Regions from separate parts of the Halomonas sp. I1 genome, predicted to be linked through region 3. Evidence: predicted binding sites of a transcription regulator. Region 3 holds the regulator's gene; each other region holds the start of a gene.
The links. The regulator sigma-54, encoded in region 3, starts transcription at its own class of promoters, with help from an activator protein. The targets are predictions, from matches to a motif close to TGGCACNNNNNTTGCTNT.
Positions count from the first base shown of each region.

Region 1: a site for sigma-54 is predicted at 2,389-2,406, ahead of hmpA (NO-inducible flavohemoprotein). Genes of this name have one in related genera too.
Region 2: a site for sigma-54 is predicted at 2,887-2,904, ahead of speB (agmatinase). Genes of this name have one in related genera too.

Region 1 is NZ_JAVXUS010000009.1:116,280-121,692, reverse strand. It holds gene RSO41_RS11405 (hypothetical protein) at 1-72, shown strand, start outside; gene RSO41_RS11400 (biotin/lipoyl-binding protein) at 496-672, shown strand; gene norR (nitric oxide reductase transcriptional regulator NorR) at 633-2,171, opposite strand; gene hmpA (NO-inducible flavohemoprotein) at 2,453-3,637, shown strand; gene RSO41_RS11385 (AraC family transcriptional regulator) at 3,708-4,619, opposite strand; gene RSO41_RS11380 (NAD(P)-dependent alcohol dehydrogenase) at 4,943-5,413, shown strand, end outside.
Region 2 is NZ_JAVXUS010000006.1:87,121-92,533, reverse strand. It holds gene RSO41_RS09280 (YfcC family protein) at 1-1,276, opposite strand, end outside; gene RSO41_RS09275 (sigma-54 interaction domain-containing protein) at 1,355-2,770, opposite strand; gene speB (agmatinase) at 2,942-3,892, shown strand; gene RSO41_RS09265 (YjiH family protein) at 3,959-5,344, shown strand; gene RSO41_RS09260 (5-guanidino-2-oxopentanoate decarboxylase) at 5,356-5,413, shown strand, end outside.
Region 3 is NZ_JAVXUS010000023.1:48,152-53,564, reverse strand. It holds gene RSO41_RS17225 (HPr family phosphocarrier protein) at 79-348, opposite strand; gene rapZ (RNase adapter RapZ) at 353-1,282, opposite strand; gene RSO41_RS17215 (PTS sugar transporter subunit IIA) at 1,334-1,813, opposite strand; gene hpf (ribosome hibernation-promoting factor, HPF/YfiA family) at 1,820-2,131, opposite strand; gene RSO41_RS17205 (RNA polymerase factor sigma-54) at 2,233-3,654, opposite strand; gene lptB (LPS export ABC transporter ATP-binding protein) at 3,836-4,561, opposite strand; gene lptA (lipopolysaccharide transport periplasmic protein LptA) at 4,558-5,088, opposite strand; gene lptC (LPS export ABC transporter periplasmic protein LptC) at 5,085-5,413, opposite strand, start outside.

The sequences.
Region 1 (5,413 bases), on a different contig from region 3:
ATAGGCACCGATGACTCTCTATCAAAACAATCCGAGGAATCTCCCGAAGAATTTTATAACAATCAAAAATAGCCAGTCGCGTCAGCGCGTTGTTACCTAGTGCATCAATTTTCCGAGAGCAGCCAGTACAGCAATATTTCTTGAGCATCTTGACCAGAGCACCGGTGACGACACCAACCGCCACCGGTGCAACAAACCTGATGGCGTTGTCCTCCAAGCCTCCGTTCGCGTCCAATCTCACGCTTGGGAAGCCTTCCACGCTTCCCCCTGCCTCTCGCCTCTCGCCTCTCGCCTCTCGCCTCTCGCCTCTCGCCTCTCGCTGATCATTTTCATGCGAATTCAGCCATATTGTTTGCAACTTGTCGCGCCAAGGTCATGAATCGTTCTCATTAGTTTCTGGGTGCGCCGTCGCCCGAAAATGACCCTGTCGTTGCTGATCCTCGTCGCCCTGTTGCTGGTCGCCGGCTGGCGCTGGGGCTGACCTCGGCCCCGGCGGTGCAATGGCAGACCGCCCAGGTCTCCGGTCAGCTCACCGAGCTGCACGTGGATGTCGGCGACAGCGTGGAAGCCGGGCAGCTGCTGGCGGAGCTCGAGGCGCTGCGCACCCAGCTCGAACAGCGCCGGGCGGGATGTCACGACGCCTTCAGGCCCAATCGCCTGGCCAGCCGATGAAGATTGCCCGGGTCCATGCCCAGTGCCCGGGCCGACGCCGCCCAGTTGCCGTCATGATCGCGCAGGCTTGCCTGGATGTGATGCCGCTGAAACGCCTCGGTCGCTTCCTTCAGCGACAGCGACGGCCCGGCCGATACTGCATGGGCACGCATGGAGACCGCCGCGCCGCCGTCATCAGGCAGGTCGAGGTGGTCAGGCGTGATCAGTGCCACGGCCTGGCGCCGATCAGCGGTCGCCGGCGTTTCATGATCTCCCAGCGCCCGTAAGGCCGCCCTGGCCAGCGTATGTTCGAGTTCCCGCACATTGCCCGGCCAGTGCCAGGCCAGCAGCGCCGTCTCGGCCTCCGCCTGCAGCCGCAGGTTGTTGAGCCCCAGACGAACCCTGTTGATCTCGAGAAAATGGCCGACCAGCAGCGGAATATCCTCGGGGCGATCCCGAAGGGGCGGCACATGCAGGGGAAAGGCACTCAGCCGATGATAGAGGTCCGCGCGGAATCGGCCGGCCTCGACTTCGGCCTCGAGATCGCGGTTGGTGACGGCGACGACCCGCACATCGACCTGGCATGGCGTTTCGCTCCCCAGCGGCTGAATCTCGCCTTCCTGCAGCACGCGCAACAGCTTGGGTTGAAGTGACAACGGCAGCTCGCCGATCTCGTCGAGCATCAGGGTGCCGCCATCCGCCATCGCGAAGTGACCCCGCCGGTCCTCGGTCGCCCCGGAGAAGGCGCCGCGCCGATGGCCGAACAGCTCGCTCTCGATCAGGCTCTCCGTCAGAGCGGCGCAGTTGACCTTGACCAGCGGCCCCTGGTGGCGGCCCGAGCGCCGATGCAGGGCACGTACCGCCAACTCCTTGCCCACCCCCGTTTCCCCATGCAGCAGCACGCTCATGTCGGTGGGCGCCACCAGCTCGATGGCATTATCGAGCTGGCGCATGGCGCGACTGTTCCAGCGCCAGCCGACCTCGGAAGACGACGCTTGAGTCAAGGCCTCGCTGAGACGGGTACGGGTCGTGCGCAACCGCTCGGCCAGGCGCAGGCAGGTGCCCAGTAGCCGCGCGATACTCAGCAGTTGATCGTCATCGAGGCCGTCCAGACACCCCGGCTCGAGCGCATCCAGCGTCAACAGGCCCGTCAGTCGCTCCTCATCGCGCAGCGCGACGCCGAGGCAGTCATGCACGTCGCTGAGGTCCTCATCGATCAAACCATCGAAAGGGTCCGGCAGCGGACTGTCATGGGGAAATCGACATACCCCGGGATGGCTGGCGATCGCGGCAAGCCGAGGGTGGTCCTGCAACGCGAAGCGTCGCCCGCGCACCTCATCATTGAGTCCCAGCAGCGCCACCGGTCGCAAGGCATCGCCATCCATCACCATCAGGGTGCTGGCATCGGCGGGAAAGTCTCCTACCAGGGCCCGGAGCAGGTGGCCCCAGTGCACCTCGGACGCCTCATGCTCCGCGAGCTGGGCCAACAGCGTACGCAGCGCCTTGAGAAACTCCGTCATTCGCTCCCCCTCCGATAGGCCGACATGATAACGAGACTATGACAGTCAATTGTCATAATGACACTACCAATGTCATATCGACCAGTGTCATTTAAACACTTCCAGGCCGAAAACCGAGTATGAGCTCACTGACAGATGCTTGGAAGCATCCTGGAATTCGATATACGACAGACAGTTATAGCCAACCATGTGACGAAGTGTCGCAATGACAGCGAGGTGGAACACCCCTTGCTCCTACAGGGTGTCTCCACCCACATCCTGAATCGAGGCTGACGCGAACCATGCTGACACGTGCACAGGAAGACATCATCGACGCCACCGCCCCCGTCGTTGCCGAGCACCTCACGACCATCACCCAACGCTTCTATCCATTGATGTTCGAGCGCTACCCCGAGGTCGAGCCGCTCTTCAACCAGGCTCACCAGGCCAACGGCGGGCAGCCGCGGGCCCTGGCCGGCGCGGTCCTGGCCTATGTCCAGCTGCGCAAGGAACCCGCCAGGGCACGGCGCACCCTGGAAACCGTGGTCAACAAGCACGTCTCGCTGAACATCCAGCCCGACCAGTATCCGATCGTCGGCGAGTGTCTGATGGCCGCCATCGGCGACGTCCTGAGCGAGGCCGTCACGGAAGAGATCGCCGATGCCTGGGGGGCGCTGTATCAGGAACTGGCCGATCTGCTGATCGATCTCGAGAGCCAGCGTTACCGCGAATTCGCCGAATCCACCGGCGGCTGGCGCGGTACCAGGTCCTTCCGGATCGCCGACACTCGCCAGGAAAGCGCTGTCATCCGCTCCTTCATTCTGGAGCCGGAGGATGGGCGTCCCGTAGCCGCCTTCCAGCCCGGCCAGTTCATCGGCGTCCGCCTCATGATCGACGGCAAGCCGGTCTATCGGCACTACAGCCTGTCGGCCTATCCCAATGGCCGCAGCTATCGCATTTCCATCAAGCGCGAAGCCGACGGGGTCGTCAGCCGCCACTTTCACGAGGCCCTGAGTGTCGGCGACCGTATCGAGCTGCTGCCGCCCGCCGGTGACCTGACTCTGCCCGAGGAGGGACACGATCCGGTCATGCTGCTCAGCGGCGGCGTCGGCCAGACGCCCATGCTGTCGCTGCTTCGCCAGGCGCTGGAACAGGGACGACAGGTCGTCTACCTGCATGCGGCACTGGATGGCGATCATCACGCCTTCGGCGATGACGTCAACGCCCTGGCACGCGACTATCCCGATCATCTGCGGGTCATCACGGTCTACGAGCAGACCGACGATGGCGCCGCTGTCGATCATGTCGGACGCGTGCATCACGACCTGATCGCCCGCCACCTGCCCGCCGGCACGCCGCACTGCTACTTCGTCGGGCCACAGGGCTTCATGGTTGCCGTCGATGGATACCTGCAAGCACTGGGCGTGCCTGAAGAGCGCCGCCACTTCGAGCATTTCGGTCCTTCCCGCGCTCTCGAAGCCGCCTGACGACAGGCCACGCGCGCCACACCGGACAGTCGCCGCCCGGCGGCTGTCCGGCCAGGCCGCGCGCCCACCCTCACGAAACCCGCAATGCTCGCTCTTCCTGGCGATGCTGCAAGGGCGAGATTCCGAAGTAGCGCTTGTAGTCGCGGCTGAACTGCGAAACGCTGCGATACCCCACCGCCGAGGCCGCCTGATTCACGTTGCAGGTCTTCTGAGCCAGCAGCTGTTGCGCCTTGAGCAATCGCAGCCGCTTCAAGTACTGCAGTGGCGATGCCTGCACGATTTCCTTGAAATGCTGATGGAAGGTCGACGGGCTCATGTTCGCCTGACGAGCCAGCGCCTCCACCGACACCTCGTCCGCATAGCGGGTATGCAGCCGCGACAACACCTGGACGATGCGCGAGTAGTGCCCCTGGTGCAGCACCAGAGCACGAAGCGCCGGCCCCTGTCGGCCCCTCAAGGCTTCGAACACCACGTCCCGCACTCGCGACGCCCCCATGGCAGCCGTCTCGGCGGGATCGTGCAGGGTCCTCAACAGCCGCTCCACCGCTCCCTGCATGCCATCGGTCATCGATACCGACGCCATCGGCACCGGCGACGCTTCAACCTCGCTCGAAGGCTGGCCGCCCCCTTCACCGATCATCGTCACCAGCTCGCCGAGCAACGCCGGATCGAGGTGCACCGCCACCCCCAGCAAGGGTGCTTCAGCGGAGGCATGGGTCTCGCACTCGAAAGGCAGCGGCAGCGTCTGCACCAGATATTGCCCGGGGCCATAGTGGATCTCCCGGTCCCCCAGGTAGCCGATCTTGTACCCCTGGGCCACGATGATCAGGCTCGGCTCGTAGATCATCGGCGTGCGGCCGCTCGGCCGATGCATGGCCATCAAGGACACCCCGGGCAGCTGGGTCGGCGTATAGCCGTCACCCTCGACCAGGGGCGCCAGCAGATCGACCAGCGAACCGGCGTGAGATTCTGTGATATGCATCCTGAAATCCTTCCTCCATGCCCGGGGCCATCGAAGATTCATCGGGCCGCCCCTTCATGACGGGCAAAAGCGAGTTCGTAGAAAGTAGCAAAAATGCGAGAGAAACGTGGATTCACGGCGGGCTCGACCAGCGCCATGATAATTTCTTGTCGCCTCGGGGCTACATGATGGCGGCATCAGCGCTTCCACGGTACAGAAGGACGCCACCTCTCGGAGAAACGGGCAAAAAATCCGGAGGAACGTCGGTCCTCAGCGCCCCTCGCCGCTTCCATAATGAGCCCAGCCTCACCCCGAGGCATCACAGACCGACAGGAGAGCCATTCATGAGTCAGACTCGTGCCTATGCGGCCCATGCGGCCGACCAGCCCCTGGCCCCCTTCGCCTTCGAGCGCCGTCAGCCGCGCCCGGACGACGTCGCCATCGAGATCCTCTACTGCGGCGTCTGCCACAGTGACCTGCACTTCGCCCGCAACGACTGGGGCATGACACGCTTCCCCATCGTGCCCGGCCACGAGATCGTCGGCCGCGTCACCGCCGTGGGTGACGACGTCAGCCGCTTCCAGGTCGGCGACATGGTCGGTGTCGGTTGCATGGTCGATTCCTGCCGCCACTGTCAGCCCTGCCAGGACGGCGTCGAGCAGTTCTGCCTCGAAGGCTTCACCATGACCTACGGCAGCGATGACCGCCAGGACGGCACCATGACCCAGGGCGGCTACTCGGACAGCGTCGTCGTCAGCGAGCACTTCGTGCTGCGCATGCCCGAAGGCCTCGACCCGGCCGCCGCCGCCCCCATC
Region 2 (5,413 bases), on a different contig from region 3:
CCAGCATGGCCAGGGTGCCACCGGAGGTCGGCACGATCAGGTTGGTCAGGCCGTCGCCGACCTGGAAGGCGGTGATCATCAACTGGCGGCTCATGCCCACCAGATCGGCCACCGGCACCAGGATCGGCATGGTTACCAGGGCCTGCCCCGACCCGGAAGGCACGAAGAGGTTGATCACGCCCTGCACCACGCTCGCCATGACCGCCGCGAACATGATCGGGATCCCCTCGATCAGGCTGCTCAGCGAGTTGACGATGGTATCGATGATCTGGGCCTGCTCGAGAATCACCTGAATGGATGCCGCCACGCCGATCACCAGGGCGCCGGCGGTCACACCGGCCGCGCCTTCCATCATCTGCTTGACGATGCCATTGGCCCCGAGGCCATTGATGGCACCGATGACGATCGCCAGCAGCAGAAAGATGCCGGCGATCTCATTGATGTACCAGCCGGACATGAAGACACCGAACAGCATGGCCACCAGGCCACCGACGAACACGCCCAGGGTGAGCCAGTCGCGGCGGCTCATGCGATAGTCACTCAGGTGCTTGCTCAACGTCTCGGCATGCGGCGACTCCTCGAAGTCCATGCGCGTGACGCGCTTGCAGATATACAGCGAGAGCAGCGCCAGCGACGTCACCACCAACAAGGTGCGCAGCCAGGCACCGGAGAAGGTCGGCAGCTCGGCGATGCCCTGGGCCACGCCCACGGTATAGGGGTTGATCGGCGACAGCGCGAAACCGATGCCGATACCGCCCACCGCCATGGCCGTTCCCACCAGACTCGAGCAGCCGATCGCACTGGCAATCAGCACGGCAATGGGCACCAGGGCAATATTGTTCTCGAAGCCTACAGCGACGCCGAAGAAACCATAGATGAAGGTACCCACGGTGATGATGACGTTGCGCCGTTCGACGCCGACGCGGCGCACGGCCACCCCGATGGCGTTCTCCAGGGCTCCGCTCTTCTGCAGGATGTGAAACAGTCCGCCGGCGATGAAGACGATGAACAGATACTGCGAGGCCGAAATCAGCCCCTTGGGAATCGCCACGAAGATATCGAAGGGATGGATCGACGCCACATCCTTCAGATACTGAAAGGAATCCGGCACCACGGCGGTACGGCCGTCACGCATGACACGCTCGAACTCGCCGGCGGGAATGAAGAAGGTCAGCACATAGGTGGCGACCAGGATGAGGAAGATCAGCACCATGGGATCCGGAACGGTCCGGTACCACGGCTTGCGTTCGCGCAGCGTCTGCTCTTGTAGGCTCATGTCGTTGTCCTTGTTGGGTCAGGGATCGAGCATCACCGTCAATTTATCATGATAAATTGACGGGTCAAGAATCCCCTATCAACGCGAACGCTCGATGCGCAACCCATGCCGCCGCAGCTTTCTCACCACGCTGGGCTGGCTGATGCCGAGGCGCTCGGCGATGGCATAAGTCGAAGCCGCCTCGCGACAGAGTCCGGCCAGGATATCCCGCTCGGTGCGAGCCAGGGCATTCTGGAGCGTCTCCCCCTCGGCAAGGCCACGGCGTCTGGAAGAGGCCTCCTCCGCCGGCGCCACGACTCGCTCGACACCCCCTGTCTGTTCGACCTCTTGCCGAGGGCGAATCACATCCTCCCTCGCCGAAAGCCAGGCCCGTTCCAGCCAGTTCTCGAGCTCGCGCACGTTGCCGGGCCACTCCCGGCCCATCAACATCTGCCAGGCATCCCGGGCGATGATCTTGTCGCGACCATAGCGCGTGTTGAGGCGCTGCAAGTGTCGCTCGACCAGCCCGGGAATATCCTCGCGGCGCTCCCGCAACGGCGGCAGGGTCACGGGAATGACGTTGAGACGATAATAGAGATCCAGCCGGAATCGGCCGGCCTCGACGCTACGCGCCAGATCCTGGTTGGTGGCCACCACCAGGCGGAAGTCGACGCGCCTCGCTCGCGTGTCGCCGAGCCGCGTGATGAAGCCGTCCTGGATCACCTTGAGCAGCTTGGCCTGCATCGGCAACGGCAGCTCGCCGACCTCATCCAGGAACAGGGTGCCGCCCTCGGCCTGCTCCATCAGTCCCGCCTTGCCACCCGGCGCGGCGCCACTGAAGGCCCCCTGCCGATAGCCGAACATCTCGGATTCGAACAGACTCTCGGGGATCGCCCCGCAGTTGACATCGACGAAGGGCCCCGCCTGCCGTGGACTCCAGCGATGCAGCTGCCGCGCGAAGGCGGTCTTGCCGACGCCCGACTCGCCGAGCATCAACACCGTGGCATCCGTCGGCGCCACCCGCTTGAGCAACAGCGCGACCTCGCGCATCAGGCCGCTGCGAGCCTCCAGGTCCGCCAGTTCGAGCTCGGCGCCGGCCTCTTCACCGCCACCCCGTCTCAGGTGTTCGTTGAAGCGCCGCTGCAGCAGCGCATATTCCTCCTGCAGCAACTGCAGGTCGGTGAGGTCCATCGAGCGACTGACCACGGCGACAAGCTTGCCGGCATCGAACACCGGGTGCGCCTGGGCGATGACCCGACGCCCCGTGCTGGTTATCTGCGCCACCTGAGCCGGCTCGCCGGTGCGCATCACCTCCAGACTGACCGAGGGCCGCAGCACCCCCTCGGCTTCCAGCGCCTGGACCGTGGTGCGGCAGAGGTCCTCGCGAGACATGCCGTATACCGCCGCCGCTGCCGGACTGACATCGCGTATTCGTCCATCGGCCTCGACCACGAAGAAGTGATCGTGGGCGGTTTCGATGATGGTGCGCAGGGTCAAGGAGTCAAGCTCGCTCATGGTATCGATTCATTTCTGGATCATTGATCCATAAGTGTATCACCCAGCCGCCCAAAGCGATTCACGACTGAATCAACAGATTCGCTAACCAACTGAAAAAACGGAAAATAACGTTATGGCACACTTCCTGCTTGGACCGGGAGACAATCACCACGACTCGGGAAGCCCACCATGAGCGATTTCAACCAGCCCCTCGGCGGTAACGAGATGCCGCGCTTCGGCGGCCCTTCCACCATGATGCGTCTGCCCACTCAGGACGACGCCACCGGCCTCGATGCCGCCTTTCTCGGCATCCCCATGGACATCGGCACCTCGAACCGTCCCGGCACTCGCCTGGGACCGCGCCAGATCCGCGACGAATCGCGCATGCTGCGCCCCTACAACATGGCCACCCGCGCCGCCCCCTTCGACAGCCTGCAGGTGGCCGATATCGGCGATGTGCCGATCAACACCTTCAACCTGCCCAAGAATCTCGACATCATCACGCGCCACTATGACGCCGTGCTCGCCCAGGACTGCGTGCCCCTGACCCTGGGCGGCGACCACACCCTGACCTGGCCCGTGCTGCGCGCCATCGCCAAGAAGCACGGCCCGGTCGGGCTGATTCATATCGATGCCCACGCCGACATCAACGAGCAGATGTTCGGCGAAGAGGTCGCTCACGGCTGCCCCTTCCGCCGTGCCCAGGAAGAAGGTCTGCTGGACAGCAACCGCGTCGTCCAGATCGGCCTGCGCGGCACCGGCTATGCGGCCGACGATTTCGACTGGTGCCGCGACCAGGGGTTCCGCGTCGTCACCGCCGAGGAGTGCTGGTACAAGTCACTGGCGCCCCTGATGGCCGAAGTTCGCGAGCAGATGGGCGACCGCCCGGTCTACATCTCCTTCGATATCGACGGCCTGGACCCCTCGGTGGCACCGGGCACCGGCACCGTGGAGATGGGCGGCCTGACCGCCCAGCAGGGCCTCGAGATCGTCCGTGGCGCCCAGGGGCTCAACGTGGTCGGCGGCGATCTCGTCGAGGTCGCCCCGCCCTACGACACCAGCGGCAACACCGCACTGATGGGCGCCACCCTGCTCTACGAGATGCTGTGCGTGCTGCCCGGCGTCCAGCATCGCGACTGACACCCGACTATTATTGCCCGGCCCACCGGCCGGGCATCCCATTACAACGCTAAACAGGGTTTCACCATGTCCTCCTCTCTCGACTCCACACCGAATACCGCGACGGGCGGCGCCCCCATCGGCAAGGCCGGCCTGCTCAAGTTCCTCGTGCCCTCCTTGATCGGCATCGGCATGTTCCTGGTACCCTTCTCGACGGGCGACACCATCAACATCGGCATGGGGCTGCTCGCCGACGGCCTCAAGGCGATGCTCGGCGATTCCCTGCCCGCCATCGCGACGGTCGTGTTGTGCGCTTCGGCGCTGCTGACGCTGCTGGTCAAGTTCGCCAAGCCCGGCTGGGCCCGCGATAACGCCCTGGGAGAACTGTTCGACGTGGCGCCACTATGGATGGCGATGCGCCTGCTGGGCGCCCTCTTCGCGTTGATGACCTTCTTCCAGGTCGGGCCGAACGTGATCACCGCCTCCTTCACCGGCGGGGTGATGCTCAACGACCTGGCGCCGGTCCTGCTGACTTTCTTCTTCTTTGCCGCTCTGCTGCTGCCTTTCCTGGTCGACTTCGGCTTCATGGAGTTCATCGGCAGCCTAGTCCGCACGCCCTTTCGCAAGATTTTCGGCCTGCCGGGCCGCAGCGCCATCGACGCCACCGCCTCCTGGATGGGCTCGGGCACCGTGGGCGTGCTGATCACCACCCAGCAATACGAACAGGGCTACTACAACCGGCGTGAAGCCTCGGCGATCGCCACCAACTTCTCGATCGTCTCCATCGCCTTCGCCCTGCTGGTGACCAGTTTCATCGGCATCAACCACCTCTTCATTCCCTTCTACCTGACGGTCGTGGTGGCCGGCCTGGTCGCCGCGGTAATCGTGCCGCGCCTGCCGCCGCTGTCACGCAAGCCGAACACCTACTACGAACCGGCGGGTTGCCAGATCGCCGAGGAACGTACCGGCTCCGCCGGCCTGCTGCGCTACAGCCTCGGCATGGCCGTCGCCCGGGCGGAGAAGGCACCGGGGGCACGCCAGCTCCTGCGTCGGGCCCTGTTCAACGTCGCCGACATCTTCTTCGGCCTGCTGCCGCTGGTGATCGCCATCGGCACGGTGGCCCTGGTGTTCGCCGAGTTCACGCCGCTGTTCACCTGGCTGTCGTATCCCATGGTGCCGATCCTCGAGTGGATGCGTGTGCCCGAAGCCGCGGCCGCCGCGCCGGCCACCCTGGTAGGCTTCGCCGACATGTTCCTGCCGGCGGTGCTGGCCAGCGACATCGAGAGCGAACTGACCCGCTTCGTGATCGCCTGCCTGTCACTGACCCAGTTGATCTACATGTCCGAGATCGGCGCCCTGCTGCTGAAATCCAGGATTCCGCTCAAGCTCTGGGAGCTGGTGGTCATCTTCCTGCTGCGTACCGCCATCACCCTGCCGATCATCGTGGTCATGGGCCACTGGCTGGTCGGCTGAGGAGCCTGTTCATGAATGACACCGACCGACACGACATGACCTGCGCCGAGCTGCTGATCCGCCTGCTGC
Region 3 (5,413 bases):
TACGGCTTACGGCTTACGGCTTACGGCTTACGGCTTACGGCTTACGGCTTACGGCTTACGGCTTACGGCTTACGGCGGTCAGGCGTCCTCGTCGAACCGGGCTTCGAACAGCTCTTCCAGCGCATCCAGGACGGTGTCGCCGTCATCGCCTTCGGCTGCCACGAGCAGTTCGGTGCCGCAGGGGGCGGCGAGCATCAGCAGCGACATGATGTTGCCGGCGTCGGCTGTCTGGCCGCCGTGGGTGACGGTGACGGTGGCGTTATAGGGCTGACAGCATTGAACCAGGCGGGTGGCGGCACGGGCGTGCAAGCCGCGCTTGTTGGTCAGAGTGAGCTTGCGACTCGGCACGGACTCAGGATTCCTTTTCTTGGTCGTGATCGTCCTGCTCGGGGGTGGACGTCGTTTCCGAGGGGAGGCGGCTGAGATGAATGCCCAGTTCGCGGTGGCGCAGGCGGACGCTGGGCTGCTGAACGGCCAGGTCGTGGGCCAGGCGCTCGGCCAGGTAGACCGAACGATGCTGGCCGCCGGTGCAACCGATGGCTACGGTGAGATAACTGCGTTGGCTGGCCAGGTAGCGCGGTAGCCAGCGTTCTATCCAGGCCAGGATGTCCCGGCGCATCTCGTCGACCATCGGGTAGCCGTCGAGAAAGTCGATGACGCTCGAGTCACGCCCGGTGGCATCGCGCAATGACGGGTCCCAGTAGGGGTTCGGCAGGCAGCGCGCATCGAAGACGATATCGGCGTCGAGGGGAACACCGCGCTTGAAGCCGAAGGACTCGATGGTCAAGGCCAGGGCTTCCTGTCCGCGGTCGGCCACCTGGTCGGCGAGGCGGCCGCGCAGGTCATGCACCGAGAGTCGTGACGTATCGATCACCAGGTCGGCGAGGTCGCGGATGTCTGCCAGGGAAGCTTCTTCCTGGTCGATGGCCTCGGCCAGCGTCATCCGGTTGTTGCGGGTCAACGGGTGGCGTCGTCGAGTGGCCGAGTAGCGTTCGAGCAGGATGCGCGCATCGGTGGTGAGGTAGACCACCTGACACTGAACCTTCCTGTCGCGCAACTCATGGAGTAGCGTCGGAAAGCGTTGCAGGGCATGTGGCAGGTTGCGGGCATCGATGCTGACGGCGATGGAGCTGCGTGCCTGGGCATCGTGCAGCTCATCCACCAGCGAGCCGAGCAGCATGGCCGGCAGATTGTCGATAGCGTAGAAGCCGAGATCCTCCAGCGCCTGCAGGGCGATCGACTTGCCCGAGCCCGAACGGCCGCTGATGATCACGATCTGCATGGCGGATCTCCTGGTCGAATGGCTGGCCGGATGGCCCGGGAACGGGGGCCGTCAGTCGTGTTCGGCCGGCGCCTGCCGGCGTATGGCCTCGACGAGTCGTTCGTGCAGGGCATGCTGGCTATCGGCGCGCCGCAGGGCATTGCGTGTGTCGGCATCATTCATCACGGCAGCGACCTGGCCGAGCAACGCCAGGTGGGCGTCGTCGGCCTGCTCGGGAACCAGCAGCACGAACACCAGATCGACGGGGTCGCCGTCGACCGCATCGAAGTCGATCGGGTCGGCGAGCTTCAGGAAGCCGGCGATGGGGGCCTTGCAGTGCGGGTTGCGGGAGTGGGGGATGGCCACTCCGTGTCCGATGCCCGTGCTGCCCAGACGCTCGCGACCGATCAGTCGGCTGAAAACCTCCTGACTGTCGAGGCTGGGTGTGTTCTGAGCGATGAAGGTGCTGAAGAATTCCAGTACGCGCTTTTTGCTCCCCCCGGGGACATCGAAAAGGGTGCGCTCGGGGGGAAGGATGGTTTCCAGAGTCATGACGGGTCAGCGTGCGCCGGCGGCGCCCTGGGCGCGCGCCTGGGATTTTTCCTTGTGTTTCACCAACTGGCGATCGAGCTTGTCGGCGAGGGCATCGATGGCGGCGTACATGTCGCCGTCCATTGCTTCGGCATGCAGGTCGGCACCAGCAGCATGCAGGGTACAGGCAGCCTGTTGACGTTCTTTCTCCACGGAGAGCGTGACTTGCACGGTGGTGATGTTGTCGTAATGACGTTCGAGGCGCGCGAGCTTCTCTTGGACATAGTCACGCAGGGCGTCGGTCAATTCCACATGATGGCCGGTGAGGTTGACTTGCATGACACGCTCCTTGCTCCTTGGGTGGTGACTCGATTGTAACCCTTTTTGGAGTCGAGCAAACCCCCTGCGCAATGCCGTCGGTGACGTCCCGTGGTAAACGCTCAGCGAAGGCGTTTGCGCTGGCTCGAGGAGGGGATGTTCATCGATTCACGGTACTTGGCCACGGTTCGTCGTGCCACATCGATGCCTTCCTCGGCGAGCAGGGTGACAAGTCTGTTGTCGGAAAGCGGCTTGCGTGTCGATTCTTCCTGAATGAGCTTGCGGATTCGGGCGCGAATGGCAGTGCTGGAGTGCGCATCGTCGCCCCCGCCGACATGACTGGAGAAGAAATACTTGAGCTCGAACACGCCACGCGGTGTGTGGATGTATTTCTGGGTGGTCACCCGGGAAATGGTCGATTCGTGCATCTCGACGGTCTGGGCGATGTCGGCCAGTATGAGCGGTTTCATGGCCTCCTCGCCGTGTTCCAGGAAATCCAGTTGGCGGACCATGATCTCGCGGCCGACCCGAAGAAGGGTGTCGTTGCGACTGGCCAGGCTCTTGAGTAGCCAGCGTGCTTCCTGGAGGTGGTCCTTGAGGAACTGGTTGTCCTGGCTCTTGTCGGCGCGCCGGATCAAGGCGGCATAGTCGGGCTGAATGCGCAGGCGCGGCATGGCGTCGGGATTGAGCTCGACCTGCCAACCATCTTCGGTGCGTCGGGCGACCAGGTCGGGAATGACATAGTCGTCGCTCTCGCTGGCAAAGGCGCTGCCCGGGCGGGGGTCGAGGTCTCGGATCAGGGCGATGGCTTCGTCGAGGGCCTCATCGTCCAGGCTGAGGCGTCGTTTCAGCAGACGCCGGTCATCGCCGGCCAGCGCCTCGAGGAACTGGCGGGCCAGACGCCGAGCCTGAGGAAGTCGGGGAGTGTCCTGGGGCAGGGCCGCAAGCTGCAGCAGTAGGCACTCCCGCAGGTCGCGGGCGAAGACGCCGGTGGGGTCGAACTGCTGCACTTGAAGCAGCACCGTTTCGACTTCGCGACTGGATAGTCCTTCCAGTCCCTGGGCGCGCAGGCCGTCACGGATCTCGTCCAGAGGCTGGTCCAGGTAGCCGTCGTCGTTGACCGCGTCGATCAGGCTCTCGGCGATACGCGACGCGCGTTCGTCCAGGCCGCTCATGGCCAGTTGCCAGGCCAGGTGGCCCTGCAGGCTCTGGCCGGCCGCCTGGCGCTCGAAGTCGGGAGCTTCGCCACTGCCGGTGCCTCCCAGGCTTCCCAATCCGGCGTCCTGGTAGGTGTCGGACCAGTCGCTGTCGACGGTCAAGTCATCGGGAATCTCGCTGGCCCAGTCATCCTCGGGGGCATCGCTGACGGCCTGTTCGCCGAAATCGTCGTCGAGCTCCAGCATGGGGTTGGATTCCAGGGCCTGCTGGACCTCCTGGCGAAGATCGAGGGTGGAGAGCTGCAGCAGGGCGATGGCCTGCTGCAGTTGGGGCGTCATGGTCAGCTGGGTGCCGAGCCGCAGTTGCAGGGAAGCCTTCATGGCCATAGGGAAAGAGATCCGCTCAACGTGCGAGAAACCCCCACCCTAGTCCGCTGGGTCGGCGCATGCAAGCCTTGTTAAAAGCAATTATCATGCCATTGGCAATTAGCATGCCTCGGAGATAAAGTTCTCTTTATATCAGTTTGTTGTGATTCCACGAGGCGCATCAGCGCTTGGCAGGGGCGACTCAGAGCCGGAAATCCTGGCCCAGGTAGACGTCACGTACTCGTTGGTTGGCGAGGATCGCCTCGGCGTTGCCTTCGGCGATGATCTGCCCGTCGCCGACGATGTAGGCGCCATCACAGATATCGAGCGTCTCGCGAACATTGTGATCGGTGATCAGTACGCCAATGCCGCGTGCCTTTAGCTGGCGGATGATGTCCTTGATTTCACCGACGGAAATCGGGTCCACGCCCGCGAAGGGCTCGTCCAGCAGGATGAAATCGGGTTCGGTTGCCAGGGCGCGCGCGATTTCCACTCGGCGTCGCTCGCCACCGGACAGGGTCATGCCCGCGTTGTCACGGATGTGGGTGACGTGAAAGTCCTCCAGCAGCGACTCCAGGCGGGCTCGGCGGCCGGCGCGATCGAGGTCCTTGCGCATCTCGAGGATGGCCATGATGTTGTCGGCCACGCTCAGCTTGCGAAAGATCGAGGCTTCCTGGGGCAGATAGCCGATGCCGGCGTGGGCGCGTTCGTGCATGGCGGCGTCGGACAGGTCGTGATCATCGATGGCGACTTCGCCGGCATCGGCGCGGACCAGGCCCACGATCATGTAGAAGGAGGTGGTCTTGCCGGCACCGTTGGGGCCGAGCAGGCCGATGATGTGCCCCTGGCCGATCGCCAGGCTGATATCGTGGACCACGCGGCGACGCTTGTAGCTCTTGGCCAGGTGGCGAGCATGAAGCGTTTTCATTGGGAATCCTGTTGCTCGGGTTCCAGGGTCATGCGTACCCGCTGGTTTCCTTCGACGCCCTCGGCAGAGGAACGCGCCTGTACCACGCGGCGGTCGAGGAAGTACTCCAGATAGCCGCCATCGAAGGTGTCGCCACCCTGGTGGAGTTCGGCTTGATCGACGAGCTCCATGCGGCGCTCGGCCACATGGTAGACGATGCGCTGCCCCCAGCCGCGCACCAGCGGTTCGTCGGGGGCGGGCTTCTGTTCGATGTAGGCACGTTCGCCGGTGGCGATGGCCTGGCTCAACTGGCCGGCGTCGTTGCGGCGGATTTCCACTCGTGCGCCGGTCAGGCGCATGCTGCCTTGCTGGATGCGGACATCGCCTTGATAGACGGCGGTGCCGGCACGGTCATCGAGATCCAGCCGGTCGGCTTCGACCTGAATCGGCGCGCTGGCGTCACCCTCCAGCGCCAGTGCCGGGGGGGCAGCAAGCGTCAGCATGGTCAATGTCAGGCCCAGCAGGGGGGCGAGGGACTGTCGCGTCATGGCTCGGGGTCCTCGTCGGTTGCCGGCGGATGGTGGCCGCGGACATTGTCGGTCAGTCGAACGCGATTGTCATGGAGCCAGGCATCGAACCGTTGGCCTCGCATCGATTGAGGAGGCTGGCTCACGGTAGTGGGCGTGTCGCTCCATGCATGGCCGGTATCGGCATCGTAGTGCAGCGTCCGGGTGGTCAGGTGCCAGCGTTCCTCGGGGGCCTCCAGGTGGACGTCGCCAGCGAGCACCAGAGGGTTGCCGCCGGTTTCCAGACGGCCCTTCTCGGCTCGGGCGAGCCAGCGTCGGCCATCATTGTCGCGGAGTCTGACATCGG